DNA from 3 places in the Stappia sp. P2PMeth1 genome. Region 3 is predicted to be linked to each of the others. Evidence: riboswitches for the same ligand, from Rfam matches in the RefSeq annotation. Region 3 holds a riboswitch; each other region holds the start of a gene.

Region 1 (2,194 bases), on a different contig from region 3:
AAGTCGTCGTGGTCGTGATGATGGTGATGGTGGTGATCATGATCGTCATGGTCATGATCATGATCGTCGTGATCGTGGTCGTGGTCGTGGTCGTCGTGGTGATGATGCTCGTGATGGCTCTCGCGCCCGTGCATGTCGTCTTCCGAAGCGCTCATCCGGCCGAGCAGCACGTCGGCGGCGAGCCTGCCCTTTTCCGCCGCCACGATCTCCACCGCCGCGCGGACGCGGCCGGCGACCTCGGCCCGCACCCGCTCCAGCGTCGCCGCATCGACGAGATCGGCCTTGTTCAGCACGACGAGGTCAGCGCAGACGAGCTGGTCCTCGAACAGTTCCTCCACCGGGCTGTCGTGGTCCAGCGCCTCGTCGGCGGCGCGCTGCGCGGCCAGCGCCGCCTCGTCGCCGGTCACCCGCCCTTCCGCGACGGCTGCGGCATCCACCACCGTCACCACCGCGTCCACCGTCACGCGGGTCTTGACGCTCGGCCAGGAGAAGGCGCGCACCAGCGGCTGCGGCAGGGCAAGGCCCGAGGTCTCGATGACGATGTGGTCCGGCGCCTCGTCGCGGGCGATCAGCATTTCCATCGTGGGGAGGAAATCGTCGGCGACGGTGCAGCAAATGCAGCCATTGGTCAGCTCCACCACCTCTTCGGCGGCGCAGTCCGGATCGGCGCAGCCGTCGACCAGCGAGCCATCGAAGCCCATGTCGCCGAACTCGTTGACGATGAGGCCGATGCGCTTGCCCTTTGCCTCGCGCAGCAGGTTGGCGAGCAGCGTCGTCTTGCCGGCGCCGAGGAAGCCGGTGACGATGGTGGCCGGGATCTTGCCGGCGGTGCGGGGCGTGGATGCGGTCATAGGCGGATCTCCGGCTGGAGGTGGGATGGCTTGAGAACGAGCGGCAGGCCGGCGGCGACAAGCACCGCTACATCGGCGAGTTCCGCGATGCGGCGATTGAGGCGACCCTGCTCGTCGCGAAAGCGGCGGGCGAGCGCATTGTCGGGCACGATGCCCGAGCCGACCTCGTTGGTGACGAGAACGATGGGGCCGGGCGCGGCGCGCAGCGCCCCGGCGAGCCGGGCCGTCTCCGCTTCCGGATCGGCTTCAGCGAAAATCAGGTTGCTGAGCCACAGGGTCAGGCAATCGACGAGGATGGCGCGCTGCGCCGTGCTCTCGGCAGCGAGGACGCCGGCAAGGTCGCGCGGCTCCTCGATGGTCCGCCAGCCCTCGCCCCGCTGGTCGCGGTGGCGGTCGATGCGCTGGCGCATCTCCTCGTCATGGGGCGTGCAGGTGGCGACATAGACGCGCTCGCGCGCCGAGGCGAGCACCAGCCCCTCGGCATAAAGGCTCTTGCCCGAGCGCGCGCCGCCCGTCACCAGCACGGTGCGGGCCGCGACAGGAGCCGGGGCGGTTGGAGAATCGGATGCGCCGCTCACGCGCAAGCCGTCCGGCAGCGGGATATGCCGGGAGGGCTGAAGCGGCGGGCGCCCTTCAACGGGAACATTCTGGCCTCCTGCCGTCCACCCGACGGCGCGTGACGTTTCGGGCCGGGCCCCTTGGCGGGGGCTCGGGTGATCCGGCTCGTCTCCTGGCTCGCGGGTCGCGGCCTTGCCCTGCCCTTCCCGGACCGAAAGGCCCAGTGGTTCATGCAGGAAGGCTCGCCGCTCACAGTTGCGGGGGCAGCTACGGATTCGGGAGCCCGACTTGGGTCCTCCCCCACCGTATTCCGACTTTCCCCTTTCACCGGACTTCGTCCGTCAGAAAGGACCGGAAGATCACGACTCATAGCCTGCCGAAGGGGCCGGCGTCCAGCAGCGAGACGTGGACGGCTCCGGGAAGCTTCCGCAGCGGCGCCCGCTCCACTCACAGCGGATGCGGCCGGATGCCCGCGGCTCTTGCCGGTGCAGCTTGCCGGTGCACGCTCCCCGCCCCTCCCCACTCCCCGACTGTGGAAAAGTTTTGCGACAAAGGGCTTGGCAAGCGGCGGCGCAGTTTGCTATACGCCTGCCATCGACGCGGTGCGGATGCCCCGCGTGTTTCGTGATCCCCGGTAGCTCAGTGGTAGAGCAAGCGGCTGTTAACCGCTTGGTCGCTGGTTCGAATCCGGCCCGGGGAGCCACTTCCTCCTTATCTTCCCAAAAATCCTCCAGTCTTCCCGAAAACATGCGCCGCCTGGCGATATCGGGTTTCCTGCGGCCGAA
Region 2 (2,194 bases), on a different contig from region 3:
GGCGAAGGCCGCTTCGACCATCTGGTGATCGAATCCACCGGCATTGCCGAGCCGCTGCCGGTCGCCTCGACCTTCGAGTTCCGCGACGAGCATGGCGAGAGCCTGAGCGACGTGGCGCGGCTCGATTCGATGGTGACGGTGGTGGATGCGGCGAGCCTGCTGAAGGACTACGGCTCCACCGACTTCCTCACCGATCGCGGCGAATCGCTCGGCGAGGACGACGAGCGCACCCTGGTCGACCTGCTCGTCGACCAGATCGAGTTCGCCGACACGATCATCCTCAACAAGGTGAGCGATGCCCGCCCGCAGGACCTTGCCGCCGCGCGCCAGATCGTGCGCGGACTGAACCCGGACGCGGTGGTGATGGAGACCGACCGCTCCGCCGTTCCCTTGCGCGACGTGCTCGGCACCGGCCGCTTCGACTTCGACAAGGCGCATGAGCATCCGCTGTGGTTCAAGGAGCTGAACGGGTTCGCCGACCATGTGCCGGAAACGGAGGAATACGGCATCCGCTCCTTCGTCTACCGGGCACGCCAGCCCTTCGCGCCGCGCGCGCTGAACCGCTTCGTGCAGAAGAGCTGGCCGGGGGTGATCCGCGCCAAGGGCTTCTTCTGGCTGGCGACCCGGCCGCATTTCGTCGGCGAGATCAGCCAGGCGGGCGCCTTCGTCACCACCGAAAAGCGCGGGCTGTGGTGGTCGGCGGTGCCGCGCAAGCACTGGCCGGATTCGCCGGACTGGCGGCGGGCGATGGAGCCCTACATGCATCCGGTGTGGGGCGACCGGCGGCAGGAGATCGTCTTCATCGGCACGAGCGGCATGGATGAAGCGGCGATCCGCACGGAACTCGACGCGGCGTTGGTCGGGGCGGACGGCTTCCACCCGGAAGAGTGGACCGGGCTCGACGACCCGTTCCCCGCCTGGGGCAGCGCGGCGGCCTGAACCGGTCCTGACCTAAACCGGCGCTGCGGTCGGCCTTCGGCGATTGGTCTTGATGCGGTGCCCGTCATCTGCCAGTTTGGCGGCGATGGTTGCCGAAGGCCGAAGCGCCGGAGGCATGAAAAGGGAACACGGTGCGGCGTACCCATCAGGGGCCAAGACCGTGGCTGCCCCCGCAACTGTAAGCGGCCGGGGCCGACGTCCTTCAACGGGACGAATGGCCCAGGCCCTGCCGCACGATGCCACTGCCCGAAAGCCGGGCGGGAAGGCGCGGCCGGGCCGGACCCGCGAGCCAGGAGACCTGCCATCTCCCGCAACGACAACCGGACGGGGTGTTCCGGGAAGGTAGCCATGACACGCAACGAATCCCTCTTCGGCCCATCGGCGGCCCTTACCCGCAGCCTGCCGCGCCGGCACCGCATCACCGTGTGCACCACCTGCCGCGATCCGCAAACGCGCGAGCAGCCGGGCCTTCACCTGATCGAGACCTTGAGCGCCGCGCTTGCCGGGGACAGCGCCGCGCCGTTCGAGGTGGCGGGCGCGGCCTGCATGGCCGGCTGCTCGCACCCCTGCACGGTCGCCTATCAGGCCGAGGGCAAGGCGAGCTATCTCTTCGGCGACATCGAGCCGGCGCGCGACGTGGCAACGCTCCTCGCCTTCGCCCGGCAATATGCCGAGCTGGATGACGGCTGGTGCTCGTCGCTGCAGCGGCCCGAGGGGCTGAAGGGCAAGACGCTGGCGCGGATGCCGGCCCTCCCCGCTCCCGCCCTCGGGGCAGCGGACCGGAGGGACGGCGCATGAGCCATCGCAGCGGAACCCCGGTGGTGCTGGAGCTGCGAAAGGTCGGCTACCGGCCGCGCGGCGCGGATGCGCTCCTCTCCGACCTCTCGCTGCATGTGCATGACGGCGAGATCCTCGTCCTTGCCGGGCCGAACGGCGCCGGCAAGTCGACCTTGATCCGGCTGATCGCCGGGCTGAGCGAGCCGACCGGCGGCGAGATGCGGCTCGGCGGCCGGCCGTATCGCGACGTGCCGATCACCGAGCGCGCCCGCGTCATCGCCTATGTCGGCCAGAGCGAGGAAAGCTGCGACCGGCTGACCGTCTCGCAATATGTCTCGCTCGGCCACCTGCCGCATCACCGCGCCGGCGGGCGCGAGGCCGGCGCCCGCGCGACCGACGAGGCGCTGGCGCTCGCCGACCTGACGCGGCTTTCCGGCCGGCGGATGGGCGAGATTTCCGGCGGCGAACGCCAGCGGGC
Region 3 (2,194 bases):
GCAGGTCTCCAGCGCTCCGTCCGTGGAGCGGCAAAGGTGAAACGGATCGGAGTCCCCTGGCTGCCGGGTCGGCAGCGCAGGGGTTAGGATCCTGCGATGAGACAGCCTCCGAAAATCGCCAGCCGGTCGCGTGGCTTCGGCTCTTTCGTCGACGCGGTGGCGCTCATGCCGGCCGCGCCTCGGCCTCGGCCACGGCGGGGGGCTCGACGCTCTCCACGGTCAGCCGGTGGGTGCGCCCGTCGAGAGCCGTCCAGTCGATGGACTGGCCGGCGGACAGGCCGACCAAGGCGGCGCCGATCGGGGTGAGGACGGAAATCTTGCCCTCGGCGATATTGGCCTCGCCCGGGAAGACCAGCGTCACGGAGCGGTCCTCGCCGGCATCGGTGGTGAAGCGCAGCCGCGATCCCATGCGCACGACGTCGGCGGCAATGCGCCGGTCGTCGACGATGCGGGCCCGGTCGAGCTCGCTCGCCAACTGCTCGGCGACAGCGGGATTGCGGGTGGAAATGGACTCGGCAAGCCCGGACAGCCGCTCGTGGTCGGAGCGGGTCACGGTGATGGCGGGCTTGCGCCGCTTGCGGGTATCTGGAGCCATTCTCGGCGTCCTTGCAATGTTGTAAGGCCGCCGACGCACAAAGGCGCGCGTCGGGCGGTCTGGATCTCGTGAGGGGAAGTGTTCGCCGCCGTTATGGCCTGCTGTGTGCCCGCGAGGGGACGAGCCGGCCTATGCCCCGCGGCCGGGGCGCGACGCGACCTAGCCGGGGGTCAGTGTCCCGCGATGGGGCACACCCTGAAAACGCAAATCTGGCGCGGTGCGGTCGTGTTCATGCCCCGAAGGTCGGTGCTTGGCCGGCGAAAGTCAAGTGGTGGCTTTTGCGACCCGGCGACGGCGGGAACGGATTCGCCCACTGGAGGGAGCACGCCTCCCGCCCCGCCGCGCCCGGAGATCACCTGACGCAGCGTCCGGTTGCAGCGGCGAAGGGGACGGCGACAGACGATTGACTCGGGCGCGCGAAACCGCTCTCTTTGACGCCGACAGAGGTTCCGGACATGTCCGGATGAAAAGGGAACACGGTGAGGCGTACCCAACAGGGACCGAAACCGTGGCTGCCCCCGCAACTGTGAACGGAGAGTGGACGTTCGAAGGCCACTGACCCCGCCGGCAAAGGCAGGGTTGGGAAGGTGAATGTCCGCGATGACCCGTGAGCCAGGAGACCTGCCCCTGTCGGTCACCCGATCTTCGACGCGGGGTGTGTCGAGGCGCGGCTTTCCGTTGAGGTGACACCCGAAACCGCCTGCGCCCGCAGGCCGCCGCCTTGCGCCGTCGCGCTGGGGGCGTGCCTGCGTCCGCCGGCTCGTGCCGTATCGCGACGGAGCGCCGAGGGGCATTCCGGCGCACGTCAGGGGTGTGTCTGGATGAGGTTCATTTTGGGGGGCGCCTTGCGCGCCGGGCCGTTGGCTGCCGTGCTGGGGGCCGGAATGGGGGCGGCGATGATTGCCGCGCCGGGCGAGACCCGCGCTCAGGGTTTTGAAACGCCGGGTCTTGAAGATGAGGCGACGCAGCTCGACCGGATCGTCGTCTCGGCCGGGCGCACGCCGGTCGCCGCCGAGGCGGTGGGCCGGGCGCATACGGTGATCACCGCCGAGGAGCTGGAGACGACGCAGACGCGCTATGTCGCCGATGCGCTGCGCAAGGTGCCGGGCATCGCCGTCTCGCGCACCGGCGGCAATGGCGGCATGACGCAGATCCGCATCCGCGGCTCGGAGGCCAACCACGTTCTGGTGCTGATCGACGGCGTCGAGGTGGCGGCGACCTCCAGCGGCGAGTTCGACTTCGGCGGATTGCAGGTTGCCGACATCGAGCGGATCGAGGTGCTGCGCGGCCCGCAAAGCGCCATCTACGGCTCCAATGCCAGCTCCGGCGTCATCGCCATCACCACCAAGGGCGGCATCCGCAACGACCTGAAGATCACCGGCCGGGCGGAAACCGGCACCGACAAGACGGTGGCCGGCCATGTCGGCGTGCGCGGCGGCGGCGAGAGATACGACATCGCGGTCTCCGGCGCCTGGCGCCAGAACGAGGGCTTCAACATCTCGCAATTCGGCTCCGAGAAGGACGGCGACCGCAACGCCACGCTGAACGGCCGCTTCAACTGGGACATCACCGACGCGCTGAGCCTCGATCTCAGCGCCC

Evidence for each region. Region 3 has a riboswitch for cobalamin ahead of P2PM1_RS19965 (TonB-dependent siderophore receptor). Riboswitches for the same ligand answer to the same signal wherever they lie in the genome.
Region 1: another riboswitch for cobalamin. It lies ahead of cobU (bifunctional adenosylcobinamide kinase/adenosylcobinamide-phosphate guanylyltransferase); the one in region 3 lies ahead of P2PM1_RS19965 (TonB-dependent siderophore receptor).
Region 2: another riboswitch for cobalamin. It lies ahead of P2PM1_RS09715 (DUF1636 domain-containing protein); the one in region 3 lies ahead of P2PM1_RS19965 (TonB-dependent siderophore receptor).

The regions. Positions count from the first base shown of each region.
Region 1 covers NZ_FYAW01000040.1:24,559-26,752, forward strand. Annotated here, with positions in the region: gene cobW (cobalamin biosynthesis protein CobW) at 1-851, opposite strand, end outside; gene cobU (bifunctional adenosylcobinamide kinase/adenosylcobinamide-phosphate guanylyltransferase) at 848-1,429, opposite strand; cobalamin riboswitch at 1,554-1,780, opposite strand; tRNA gene P2PM1_RS21735 (tRNA-Asn) at 2,038-2,112, shown strand.
Region 2 covers NZ_FYAW01000017.1:164,259-166,452, reverse strand. Annotated here, with positions in the region: gene P2PM1_RS09720 (GTP-binding protein) at 1-939, shown strand, start outside; cobalamin riboswitch at 1,009-1,260, shown strand; gene P2PM1_RS09715 (DUF1636 domain-containing protein) at 1,288-1,737, shown strand; gene P2PM1_RS09710 (ABC transporter ATP-binding protein) at 1,734-2,194, shown strand, end outside.
Region 3 covers NZ_FYAW01000035.1:10,556-12,749, forward strand. Annotated here, with positions in the region: gene rnk (nucleoside diphosphate kinase regulator) at 164-595, opposite strand; cobalamin riboswitch at 1,023-1,239, shown strand; gene P2PM1_RS19965 (TonB-dependent siderophore receptor) at 1,417-2,194, shown strand, end outside.